DNA from 3 places in the Streptomyces sp. WM6372 genome. Region 2 is predicted to be linked to each of the others. Evidence: predicted binding sites of a transcription regulator. Region 2 holds the regulator's gene; each other region holds the start of a gene.
The links. Region 2 encodes HrcA, which represses chaperone genes, less so after heat shock. Its sites were predicted from a motif close to TTNGCACTCNGNNNNNCNGAGTGCNAA; they were not measured.

Region 1 (4,276 bases), on a different contig from region 2:
CCCGGTACGCGTACCAGGCCCCGGCGGCGGCCATCACGGCCAGCGCGCAGACGGCGACGAGCAGGGTGCGGGCGATGCGGAACCGGCGGGGCCGGGGGTGGCGGGGCCGGCGGGCGGGATGGCTGGTCTTCCTCCGGTGCGCGCTCATGCCAGTCGATGGTGGGGGAGGGGTGCTGAAGGAGTCCTGAGACTCCTGAAGGGAGGTTCAGGACTCCGGGTCCGTTCCGCCGGCCGGCACGCGCAGGACGAGGCGGGCGCCGCCGCCCCCCCCCGACGGCAGCGCGCGGGCCTCGCCGCCGTGCGCGCGGGCGATCTCGCGGACGATGGCCAGGCCGAGGCCCGTACCGCCGCCCGCGCGGCCGCGGTCGGCGTCCAGGCGGACGAACCGTTCGAAGACCCGGTCGCGGTCCTCCGCCGGGATGCCGGGACCGTCGTCCTCGACCTCCAGCACCGCCCAGCCGCTCCCGCCGGGGTCCGCCGGTTCGGTGGCCGCCCGTACGACGACCCCCGTACGGGCGTGCCGCAGCGCGTTGTCCACCAGGTTGGCCAGCGCCCGCTCCAGCCGCGCCGGGTCCCCGGCCGCCGGTACGGGAGCCTGCGCGTCCAGCCGGAGCGGAACCCGGGGGGCCGGCCGCCGGGCCAGGTCCTCCGCGGCCAGCAGCGCCAGGTCCACCGGCTCGGTCCGGGGCCGCGGCACGGGGCCGCCGTCGAGGCGGGCGAGCAGCAGCAGGTCCGCCGCGATGCGCTGGAGCCGCTCGGTGTCGGCCAGTGCGCCCGCGACCGACTCCCGGTCGGGGCGGGCCTGGGCCAGCGCCACCTCCAGCCGGGCTCGGACCGCGGCCAGCGGATTGCGCAGCTCGTGCGAGGCGTCCGCGGTGAACTGCCGCTGCCGGGCGTCGGACCGCTCCAGCCGGTCGAGCGTGTCGTTGACGGTCCGGGCCAGCCGGGCGATCTCGTCCGCCCCGCCGGGATCCGGGACGCGGCGGTCCAGCTCGCTGGCGGTGACCGCCGCGAGCCCGGTCCGGATCGCGGTGACCGGGCGCAGCGCCTGCCCCGTCACCCACCAGGCGAGGGCCGCCGCGAAGCCGATCAGCGGGGGCGAGCCGGCCAGCAGGCCGAGGGCGATGGCGCGGGTCGCGTCGTCCACGTCGCCGAGCACGGTGACGGCGTACACCTCGTGCCCGCCCGGCGCGTCCACCGCGACCACCACGCGCCGCTCCGCGCCGGGGCGCGCGGGCGGGAGCACGGCGGAGCGGGAGTCCTCGCCGGATGCACCGGATGCACCGGATGCACCGGATGCGCCGGACACGCCGGGTGCACCGGTTGCACCCGCTGCACCGGGCCCGGGCGGGCGGAGGCCGCCGAGGCCGGGATCGTCCCCGAGGTCCCCGGTGGAGGCGACGATCCGCCCCCGCGCGTCCCGTACGAGGACCAGGTCCACCCCGCCCTCCGGCGCGGGCAGCCGCCCGCCGGGCGCGGGGCCGCCGGGCCAGGCGTGGCCGTCGAACCGGGCGGCGGCCTTGCGGGCGGCGAGCTCGGTGCGGCCGGTGGTGTTGTCGAGGAGGTTGGCCCGCAGCAGGGTGTAGAGCCACAGCCCGCCGGCGCCCAGTACGGCCGCCATGGCGAGCGCGGCGGCCAGCGCCGCCCGCCGCCGGAGCGGCCCCCGGCTCCTTCTAGCCACCGTCGGGGGCCATGCGGTAGCCGGTGCCGTGCACGGTGAGGATCGAGCGGCGGCCGAAGGGGGCGTCGATCTTCTTGCGCAGCGAGGACACGTACACCTCGACGATGTTCGGGTCGATGGCGTGCGGGGTGTCCCAGACCTGGTCGAGGATGTCCTGCTTGGCGACGGCCCGGCCGGGCTGTTCCATCAGGCAGGCGAGCACGCCGAGCTCGCGGGCGGTGAGCTCGATGTCGTGCGTACCGCGGCGGCAGCGGCGGCCGGCGGGTTCCAGGACGAGGTCGCCGGCCTGGAGGGTGCGGTGGGGGTCGGCGGCCCCGGTGGCTCCGGCCGCCCGGCGGGCGAGGGCGCGGAGCCGGGCGGCCAGGACCACGAACGAGAAGGGCTTGGTGAGGTAGTCGTCGGCGCCGCAGTCGAGGCCCTCGGCCTCGTCGTACTCGCCGTCCTTGGCGGTCAGCATGAGGACGGGCGTGGGGTCGCCGTCCGCCCGCAGGCGGGCGCAGATCTCGTAGCCGCTGAGGCCGGGCAGCATCAGGTCGAGCAGGACGGCGTCGTACGAGCCGGTGCGGGCGAGGTCCAGCCCGCTGTGGCCGTCGTGGGCGAGGTCGACCCAGTGCCCGTCGGCGCAGAGGCCGCGCCGCAGCGAGTCGGCGAGGCCTTCTTCGTCTTCGACCACGAGGATGCGCACGCCCCAAGCGTCACATACCGCCCACCTGGGGAGCCCGGCCCCGGCCCCGGGGCACCCCCGATCCGGATCATCCAGGGGAGCGTGTTGGCACTCCGCTTGACCGAGTGCTAATCGCCGGAATAGTCTCGCACCTGGCACTCGCCCCCGGTGAGTGCCAATACGGCGACGGGCAGGTCCGGCACCCGCGACGACGGATCCACCTGGTCGCCACCCAGACAGTTAGCCCCGTGAGATCTCCGAAGGGGGAGGTCGGATCGTGACGACCACCAGCTCCAAGGTTGCCATCAAGCCGCTCGAGGACCGCATCGTGGTCCAGCCGCTCGACGCCGAGCAGACCACGGCTTCCGGCCTGGTCATCCCGGACACCGCGAAGGAGAAGCCCCAGGAGGGCGTCGTCCTCGCCGTGGGCCCGGGCCGCTTCGAGGACGGCCAGCGTCTCCCGCTGGACGTCAGCGTCGGCGACATCGTGCTGTACAGCAAGTACGGCGGCACCGAAGTGAAGTACAGCGGCGAGGAGTACCTCGTCCTCTCGGCTCGCGACGTGCTCGCGATCATCGAGAAGTAATTCACCGAAGCATTGCTTTGAGCTGCGCCCCTGGTCACCCCGCTGATTGCCGGGCGGCAAGGGGCGCAGTTCGTTAAACCCGAGTTTTCGAGAGGGCTGAACCGCTCCCATGGCGAAGATCCTGAAGTTCGACGAGGACGCCCGTCGCGCCCTCGAGCGCGGCGTCAACAAGCTGGCCGACACGGTGAAGGTGACGATCGGCCCCAAGGGCCGCAACGTCGTCATCGACAAGAAGTTCGGCGCCCCCACCATCACCAACGACGGTGTCACCATCGCCCGCGAGGTCGAGCTGGACGACCCGTACGAGAACCTGGGCGCGCAGCTCGTGAAGGAGGTGGCGACCAAGACCAACGACATCGCGGGTGACGGCACCACCACCGCCACCGTGCTGGCCCAGGCGCTGGTCCGCGAGGGCCTGCGCAACGTCGCCGCCGGCGCCTCCCCGGCCGCCCTGAAGAAGGGCATCGACGCCGCGGTCAAGGCCGTGTCCGAGGAGCTCCTCGCGACCGCCCGCCCGATCGAGGACAAGTCCGACATCGCCGCCGTGGCCGCGCTCTCCGCGCAGGACCAGCAGGTCGGCGAGCTCATCGCCGAGGCGATGGACAAGGTCGGCAAGGACGGTGTCATCACCGTCGAGGAGTCCAACGCCTTCGGCCTGGAGCTGGAGTTCACCGAGGGCATGGCCTTCGACAAGGGCTACCTCTCGCCGTACATGGTGAGCGACCAGGAGCGTATGGAGGCCGTCCTCGACGACCCGTACATCCTGATCAACCAGGGCAAGATCTCCTCCATCCAGGACCTCCTGCCGCTGCTCGAGAAGGTCATCCAGGCCGGCGCCTCGAAGCCGCTGCTGATCATCGCCGAGGACGTCGAGGGCGAGGCGCTCTCCACCCTCGTCGTCAACAAGATCCGCGGCACCTTCAACGCGGTCGCCGTCAAGGCCCCCGGCTTCGGTGACCGCCGCAAGGCGATGCTCCAGGACATGGCCACCCTCACCGGTGCCACCGTCATCGCCGAAGAGGTCGGCCTCAAGCTCGACCAGGCCGGTCTGGACGTCCTCGGTTCCGCGCGCCGCGTGACCATCTCCAAGGACGACACGACCATCGTCGACGGTGGCGGCAGCCACGACGAGGTCCTCGGCCGCGTCAACCAGATCAAGGCCGAGATCGAGTCCACGGACTCGGACTGGGACCGCGAGAAGCTGCAGGAGCGCCTGGCGAAGCTCGCCGGCGGCGTCTGCGTCATCAAGGTCGGCGCCGCCACCGAGGTGGAGCTCAAGGAGAAGAAGCACCGCCTCGAGGACGCCATCTCGGCGACCCGCGCGGCGGTCGAGGAGGGCATCGTC
Region 2 (4,276 bases):
TTCGAGCCCGGGACCAGGTGGTCCACCAGGACGCCCAGGCGGGCGTCGGCCGTCGGGGCGAAGTCCGCGACCACCGCGGGGAGGTCGTCGATGCCCTCCAGGTACTCCACCACCACGCCCTCGATCCGCAGGTCGTCGCCCCAGACCCGCTCCACGAGCTCGGCGTCGTGCCGGCCCTCCACGTAGATGCGCCCGGCGCGCGCCACGCGGGCGCGCGCCCCCGGGACCGCCACCGAGCCCGACGCCGTGCGCAGGGGCGCCGCAGGGGCCCTTGAGGGCCGGGTCAGGGTCACCACGGCGCCCTCCAGCAGGAACCCCCGCGGCTCCAGCGGGAACACCCGCCGCTTGCCGAAGCGGTCCTCCAGGGTCACCGTGCCCGCCTCGCAGGCCACCACCGCGCCGCAGAAGTCCGTACCCGCCACCTCGACCACCAGGTCGGTGTCCGCCGGCACCTCGGGCACCGGCTTGGGGCGCTTCCACTGCGGGGTCAGGTCGGGGGAGTACTCGCGCATCCGGCCGAGCGTAGGAGAGAGCGCGGGCTCACGGGCCCGACACGCCGAACCGCCGTGCCAGTGTGTCGCGTTGCTCACGGACGAAGCCCGCGGAGACCACCGCTCCGTGACCCGGCACGTACAGCGCGTCGTCCCCGCCCAGCGACAGCAGCCGGTCCAGCGCCGCCGGCCACTGCGCCGGCACCGCGTCGCTGCCCGCCTGCGGTTCGCCCGACTCCTCGACGAGGTCCCCGCAGAACACCGTCTCGCGCTCGCCCGGCACGCACACCGCCAGGTCGTACCGGGTGTGCCCGGGTCCGACGTTGGCCAGCAGCACCTGCACCCCGCCCAGCTCCAGCGTCCATTCGCCCGACACGGAGTGCTTCGGCACCACCAGCAGGTCCACCGCCTCGGTGGCCTCGGCCTCCGCCAGCCCCTGGAGGACCGCACTGACGCGCAGCTCCTCCCGGCCGGTCGACAGCTCCGCGTCCAGCCCGACCGCCCCGTACACCTCGGCCCCGGCGAAAGCCGCCACGCCCAGTACGTGATCGAAATGTCCGTGCGTGAATGCGATATGCGTCACGCGCCGCCCCGTCAGCCGCTCCGCCTCGGCCCGCAGCTGCGCGCCCTCGCGCACGCACGAACCCGGATCGATCAGGAGCACCGACTCGTCCCCCACCACCAGTCCCACGGTGCAGTCCCACACCGGGAGCCGTCGCCGTCCGGTCCGTCCGGTCAGCCGCTCCCAGCCCGCCTCTTCCCAACGCACGTCCATGCCGCGACGCTACCCTGGCGGGCCGCCCTTGCCAGGGCCTGACTACCCGGCCGTACACTGGCCGGGGGATCTCTGGCACTCGAACGCCCGGAGTGCCAACGAAGCCGTGAAACCGACCGTGACGAGCGACGACGACCAGCTGGAGGTGTGCGCGATGCTCAGCGAACGCAGACTCGAGGTGCTGCGCGCCATCGTCCAGGACTACGTCGGGACGGAGGAGCCGGTCGGCTCCAAGGCGCTCACCGAGCGGCACCGGCTCGGCGTCTCGCCCGCCACCGTGCGCAACGACATGGCCGTGCTGGAGGACGAGGGCTACATCGCCCAGCCCCACACCAGCGCCGGCCGGATCCCCACGGACAAGGGCTACCGGCTCTTCGTCGACAGGCTGGCGGGGGTCAAACCGCTGTCGACGCCCGAGCGCCGGGCCATCCAGAACTTCCTCGACGGCGCCGTCGACCTCGACGACGTCGTCGGCCGCACCGTGCGGCTGCTCGCGCAGCTGACCCGGCAGGTCGCCGTCGTCCAGTACCCGAGCCTGACCCGGTCCACGGTCCGGCACGTCGAGCTGCTGTCGCTGGCTCCGGCCCGGCTCATGCTCGTGCTGATCACCGACACGGGCCGGGTCGAGCAGCGGCTCGTCGACTGCCAGACGCCGTTCGGCGAGACCTCGCTCGCCGATCTGCGGGCGCGGCTCAACAGCCGGGTCGTCGGCCGCCGGTTCACCGACGTGCCGCAGCTGGTGCAGGACCTGCCGGAGTCCTTCGACCCGGAGGACCGCGGCACGGTGTCGACCGTGCTCTCCACCCTGCTGGAGACGCTGGTCGAGGAGGCCGAAGAGCGGTTGATGATCGGCGGAACCGCCAATCTCACGCGCTTCGGACACGATTTTCCCCTGACGATCAGGCCGGTGCTCGAAGCGCTTGAGGAGCAGGTCGTGCTCCTCAAGCTGCTGGGCGAGGCCAACGAGTCGGGAATGGCCGTACGGATCGGGCATGAGAATGCCTACGAGGGACTGAACTCCACGTCCGTCGTCTCGGTCGGCTACGGTTCGGGCGGCGAGACTGTCGCCAAACTCGGCGTGGTCGGACCGACCCGCATGGACTACCCCGGAACGATGGGAGCGGTACGCGCAGTGGCACGTTACGTCGGACAGATCCTGGCGGAGTCGTAAGTGGCCACGGACTACTACGCCGTTCTCGGCGTGCGCCGCGACGCATCGCAGGACGAGATCAAGAAGGCCTTCCGCCGCCTCGCGCGCGAACTCCACCCGGATGTGAATCCGGACCCGAAGACGCAGGAGCGCTTCAAGGAGATCAACGCGGCGTACGAGGTGCTCTCGGACCCGCAGAAGAAGCAGGTCTACGACCTCGGCGGCGACCCGCTGTCCTCCTCGGGGGGCGGTGGCGGCGCGGGCGGCTTCGGTGCGGGCGGCTTCGGCAACTTCTCCGACATCATGGACGCCTTCTTCGGCCAGGCCTCGCAGCGCGGCCCGCGCTCGCGGACCCGCCGCGGCCAGGACGCCATGATCCGCCTCGACCTGGAGCTGGACGAGGCCGCCTTCGGCACCACCAAGGACATCCAGGTCGACACGGCCGTCGTCTGCACCACCTGCTCCGGCGAGGGTGCCGCCCCCGGCACCTCGGCGCAGACGTGTGACATGTGCCGTGGCCGCGGTGAGGTCTCGCAGGTCACCCGGTCCTTCCTGGGCCAGGTCATGACCTCGCGCCCCTGCCCGCAGTGCCAGGGCTTCGGCACCGTGGTCCCGACCCCGTGCCCCGAGTGCGCGGGCGACGGACGGGTCCGCTCCCGCCGCAGCCTCACGGTCAAGATCCCGGCCGGCGTCGAGAACGGCACCCGGATCCAGCTCGCGGGCGAGGGCGAGGTCGGCCCCGGCGGCGGCCCCGCCGGCGACCTGTACGTGGAGATCCACGAGCTGTCGCACCCGACCTTCCAGCGGCGCGGGGACGACCTGCACTGCACGGTGACCATCCCCATGACGGCCGCGGCCCTGGGCACCAAGTGCCCGCTGGAGACCCTGGACGGCATGGAGGAGATCGACATCCGCCCGGGCACCGGCTCCGGCCAGTCGATCCCGCTGCACGGGCGCGGCGTCACGCACCTGCGCGGCGGCGGCCGCGGCGACCTGATCGTCCACGTCGAGGTCACCACCCCCGGCAAGCTGGACGCCCAGCAGGAGGAGCTGCTGCGCCAGCTCGCCAAGCTGCGCGGCGAGGAGCGGCCCATGGGCCAGTTCGCGCCGGGTCAGCAGGGACTGTTCAGCCGCCTGAAGGACGCCTTCAACGGCCGCTGACCGGCCCGCCTGCAGACGTACGAGCCCGGTCCGGGGACGCCCCGGACCGGGCTCGCCGCATCGATCCGGACGGCCCCGGGGAAGCGGACTATGCCAGGCGAATGCCGTGATTCGGCCCGGTGAGCGGGACATGGCACGATGCAGGGCATGTCCTCCGCACCGTACGGTCTCTCCCCCCACCCGATCGTGCAGGCTCCCATGGCGGGCGGCGCCTCCTGTCCGCCGCTCGCCGCCGCCGTGTGCGAGGCGGGCGCCCTGGGCTTCCTCGCCGGCGGCTACAAGACCGCCGACGGCATGTACCAGGAGATCAAGCAGCTGCGCGCGCTCACCCGGCGCCCGTTCGGCGTGAACCTCTTCATGCCGCAGACCGGGTACGTGGACCAGGCCGCCGTGGAGGCGTACCGCGGGCAGCTGGCCGGCGAGGCCAGCTGGTACGAGCTGTCCCTGGCCGACGAGGACATCATCGGCACCAGCGACGACGGCTATGACGCCAAGCTCGCGATCCTCCTCGAAGACCCGGTCCCCGTGGTCTCGTTCACCTTCGGCTGCCCCGCACCCTCGGTCCTCGCCGCCCTGCGCAAGGCCGGCACCTACTCGGTCGTCACCGTCACCTCGGTCGACGAGGCCCGCGCCGCCCAGGCGGCGGGCGCCGACGCCGTCTGCGTCCAGGGCGTGGAGGCGGGCGGCCACCAGGGCACC
Region 3 (4,276 bases), on a different contig from region 2:
ATCCCCCCAGTCAACCAAACCGCCCTGTTGGGTGGTGAGCCGTCTCGGCACCCGGGCGCGGCCACCCTTGCGCCGCTAGCCTGGAACGGGGCTCACGCCCAGTACACGGCACGCCACGCGGAGGATCACGGTGACGATCATGATCGAACGGGCCACACCGATAGAGCAGGCGGCACCGCCGACATTCGAGACGCTCCTGCGCACGGTTGCGGAGATGGACACGCCAGACGGCTATAAGGCCGAGCTCATCCGGGGGAAGATCATCGTGTCGCCGTTCTCCAAGCTGCGCTACTCCCGTCGCATGCGTCTTTTGCGCGAGCAGCTCCAGGCCCACGTCCCCGAGGGGCAATTCGCGGACACCTCGCTCTTCCTCTTCCGGTTCGAGGCAGCTGAGCGCGGCTACGGACCAGACCTGTACGTCGCGGACGAGGCGGCCTTCGAGCAGGAGGGGCTGCACGCGGACGGCGCGGCGCTGTCGCTGGTCGGGGAGTTCACGTCCGTCTCCACCAGGGACGCGGACTGGAACGAAAAGCTCGACGTGTACGGCCGGCTCGTGCCCGTCTACCTCGTCGTCGACATGCAGGACTCGGAGATCACCTGCTTCTGGGACCCCTCGCCGCACGGGTACCGCTCTCGTACGACGGTGTCCTTCGGGAAGCCCCTGCAGATCCCCTCGCCCTTCGACTTCTCCCTCGACACCAGCGGCTTCTAGGAGCCCCGAGAACGCCCGAGGGCGGCACCCCCCGTGTGGGGAGTGCCGCCCTCGGTCGAAGAACAGCCGATCAGCCAGGGGCCGATCAGAAGTCCATGTCACCGCCCGGCATGCCGCCGCCGGCCGGGGCGCCGGCCTTCTCGGGCTTGTCGGCGATGACGGCCTCGGTGGTGAGGAAGAGGGCCGCGATCGACGCCGCGTTCTGCAGCGCGGAGCGGGTGACCTTCGCCGGGTCGATGATGCCCTCGGCGATCATGTCCACGTACTCGCCGGTCGCGGCGTTCAGGCCCCAGCCGACGGTCAGGTTGCGGACCTTCTCCACGACGACGCCACCCTCGAGACCACCGTTGACGGCGATCTGCTTGAGCGGGGCCTCCAGGGCGAGCTTCACGGCGTTGGCGCCGGTCGCCTCGTCACCCGTCAGGTCGAGCTTCTCGAAGACCGCGGAGGCCTGGAGCAGGGCCACGCCACCACCGGCGACGATGCCCTCCTCGACGGCCGCCTTCGCGTTGCGAACGGCGTCCTCGATGCGGTGCTTGCGCTCCTTGAGCTCCACCTCGGTCGCGGCGCCGGCCTTGATGACGGCCACGCCGCCGGCCAGCTTCGCGAGGCGCTCCTGGAGCTTCTCGCGGTCGTAGTCCGAGTCGGAGTTCTCGATCTCGGCGCGGATCTGGTTGACGCGACCCTGAACCTGGTCGCTGTCACCGGCACCGTCGACGATCGTGGTCTCGTCCTTGGTGATGACGACCTTGCGGGCGCGGCCGAGCAGGTCCAGGCCCGCGTTCTCGAGCTTGAGGCCGACCTCCTCGGAGATGACCGTGCCGCCCGTGAGGATGGCGATGTCGCCGAGCATGGCCTTGCGACGGTCACCGAAGCCCGGGGCCTTGACGGCGACGGAGCGGAAGGTGCCGCGGATCTTGTTGACGACCAGGGTCGACAGGGCCTCGCCCTCGACGTCCTCGGCGATGATCAGCAGCGGCTTGCCGGACTGCATGACCTTCTCGAGGAGCGGCAGCAGGTCCTTGACCGAGCCGATCTTCGAGTTGACGATCAGGATGTACGGGTCGTCGAGCGACGCCTCCATACGCTCCATGTCGGTGGCGAAGTACGCCGAGATGTAGCCCTTGTCGAAGCGCATGCCCTCGGTGAGCTCAAGCTCCAGACCGAAGGTCTGGGACTCCTCGACGGTGATGACGCCTTCCTTGCCGACCTTGTCCATGGCCTCGGCGATGAGCTCGCCGATCTGGGTGTCGGCGGCGGAGATGGAGGCCGTGGAAGCGATCTGCTCCTTGGTCTCGACATCCTTCGCCTGCTCCAGCAGGGCGCCGGAGACGGCCTCGACGGCCTTCTCGATGCCGCGCTTGAGGGCCATCGGGTTGGCGCCGGCGGCCACGTTGCGCAGGCCCTCGCGGACGAGCGCCTGGGCGAGCACGGTGGCGGTGGTCGTACCGTCGCCCGCGACGTCGTCCGTCTTCTTGGCGACTTCCTTGACCAGCTCGGCGCCGATCTTCTCGTACGGGTCCTCGAGCTCGATCTCCTTGGCGATGGAGACACCATCGTTGGTGATCGTGGGGGCGCCCCACTTCTTCTCAAGGACGACGTTGCGACCCTTGGGGCCAAGGGTGACCTTGACGGCGTCGGCGAGCTGGTTCATCCCGCGCTCGAGACCGCGCCGGGCCTCCTCGTCGAACGCAATGATCTTGGCCATCTGAAGTGGTCCTCCAGGACTGGGGTTCCCCCTGCGCCGTCGGCACGAGGGGAGGGTTGGATTGCTCCGGACCGCGCCCGCGCCCGCGACGGACGGCCTGCGTGCCCGGCGGTTCCTTCCCGCCGGACCCTGCGGGCCTCACCGACCCGGTCCTGTGTAGTAGCACTCTCACCAGGAGAGTGCTAACGCCAATGATTAGCACTCGACCCCCGAGAGTGCAAGCGGCTTCGAAGAAGCCTCGCTGAGGGGTGGCGGTCGGGCGACGGGGGGAGCAAGCGGCTTCGGGCAACGACAGGCCCGGCCGGCCCGGGCGGAGCCCGGACATGCGTCGAGGGTCCACATCCCTCCTCCAGGATGTGGACCCTCGTGCGTAATGCGTCGCTGGTCGATCGCGCCGGGGCTAGACGGCGAGCTTGACCATGTCCGCCTGCGGACCCTTCTGGCCCTGCGAGATCTCGAACTCGACCCGCTGACCCTCTTCAAGGGTGCGGTACCCGTCCATCTGGATGGCGCTGTAGTGGACGAACACATCCGCACCACCGTCGACCGCGATGAAGCCGTAGCCCTTCTCCGCGTTGAACCACTTGACGGTGCCCTGAGCCATGCCTAACTCCCCTATTACTGGCCCTTGCGCAGGACCGCACTTCGCGGTCCCGGGTCAGAACTTGCGCCGGAACGCCTCGACCGGGGCTGAATGTATCTGCACCGCTGCTGTCTGCAACAGGTCAATCCGACGAGAAATCTGGACACGGGGATACATTGAAATAGAGTGAAAAGTTGGCATATTCCCGGGCAACTCGGACCCGGCATATCTCGCCAAAGCCCCATACCGCACTCGCACATTGACTCAATGTCAACCATCACGCGACCCGCTCATATGCGGCGGGCAAGAACAGCGGAGGGGACTTCCCCAACTCTACCGCGCCCAACCAAGCAGAATTACCCCCTCCGCTTTTACCGGAGGGGGTAATTCTGGGCTTTCGCGTGTCAGCAGCCGCCGGCGACGGCGGGAATGATCGAGACGCCCGCGCCGTCCGGCGTCACCGCGTCCAGACCGCCCTCGAAGCGCACGTCGTCGTCGTTGACGTAGACGTTCACGAAGCGGCGCAGCTTGCCCTGGTCGTCCAGGACGCGGGCGGCGATGCCCGGGTGGCTCGCCTCCAGGGAGGCGATGACCTCGGAGAGGGTCGCGCCCTCGGCGGGGACCTCGGCCTGACCGCCGGTGTAGGTGCGCAGGATGGTGGGGATGCGGACGTTGACGCTCATGGCGCTACTGCCTTTCCGGGGGCGGAGGGTAGGGGTCAGGCCAGGCCGGCGGCGCGGAACGCGTCCAGGCTCGGGCGGATGGTGGCGGTCTGCCCGCTGTCCGCGGCCACCGCCTCCAGGGTCTTGAGGCCGTCACCGGTGTTGAGGACCACCGTGGTCAGCGCCGGGTCGAGCTGCCCGTTCTCGATGAGCTTCTTGGTCACGCCGACGGTCACGCCGCCCGCGGTCTCGGCGAAGATGCCCTCGGTCTGCGCGAGGATCTTGATCGCCTCGACGACCTGCTCGTCGGTGACGTCCTCGACGTAGCCGCCCGTACGGCGGGCGATGTCCAGGACGTACGGGCCGTCGGCCGGGTTGCCGATGGCGAGCGACTTGGCGATGGTGTTCGGCTTCTGCGGGCGGACCACGTCGTGGCCGGCCTTGAAGGCGGTGGAGACCGGGGAGCAGCCCTCGGCCTGGGCACCGAAGATCTTGTACGGCTTGTCCTCGACGAGCCCGAGCTTGATCAGCTCCTGCAGGCCCTTGTCGATCTTCGTCAGCTGCGAGCCGGAGGCGATCGGGATCACGATCTGGTCGGGCAGCTGCCAGCC

Region 1: a site for HrcA is predicted at 2,451-2,477, ahead of groES (co-chaperone GroES). Genes of this name have one in related genera too.
Region 3: a site for HrcA is predicted at 2,580-2,606, ahead of groL (chaperonin GroEL). Genes of this name have one in related genera too.

What each region holds. Positions count from the first base shown of each region.
Region 1 covers NZ_LGDB01000002.1:114,257-118,532, forward strand. The annotation lists gene ADK52_RS01820 (LCP family protein) at 1-148, opposite strand, end outside; gene ADK52_RS01825 (sensor histidine kinase) at 206-1,681, opposite strand; gene ADK52_RS01830 (response regulator transcription factor) at 1,674-2,366, opposite strand; gene groES (co-chaperone GroES) at 2,623-2,931, shown strand; gene groL (chaperonin GroEL) at 3,041-4,276, shown strand, end outside.
Region 2 covers NZ_LGDB01000070.1:114,499-118,774, forward strand. The annotation lists gene ADK52_RS07895 (DUF3097 domain-containing protein) at 1-512, opposite strand, end outside; gene ADK52_RS07900 (MBL fold metallo-hydrolase) at 541-1,266, opposite strand; gene hrcA (heat-inducible transcriptional repressor HrcA) at 1,421-2,437, shown strand; gene dnaJ (molecular chaperone DnaJ) at 2,438-3,577, shown strand; gene ADK52_RS07915 (nitronate monooxygenase) at 3,725-4,276, shown strand, end outside.
Region 3 covers NZ_LGDB01000180.1:147,856-152,131, forward strand. The annotation lists gene ADK52_RS16805 (phosphoribosylanthranilate isomerase) at 1-2, opposite strand, end outside; gene ADK52_RS16810 (Uma2 family endonuclease) at 215-712, shown strand; gene groL (chaperonin GroEL) at 798-2,420, opposite strand; gene ADK52_RS16820 (cold-shock protein) at 2,821-3,024, opposite strand; gene ADK52_RS16825 (MoaD/ThiS family protein) at 3,408-3,686, opposite strand; gene thrC (threonine synthase) at 3,722-4,276, opposite strand, start outside.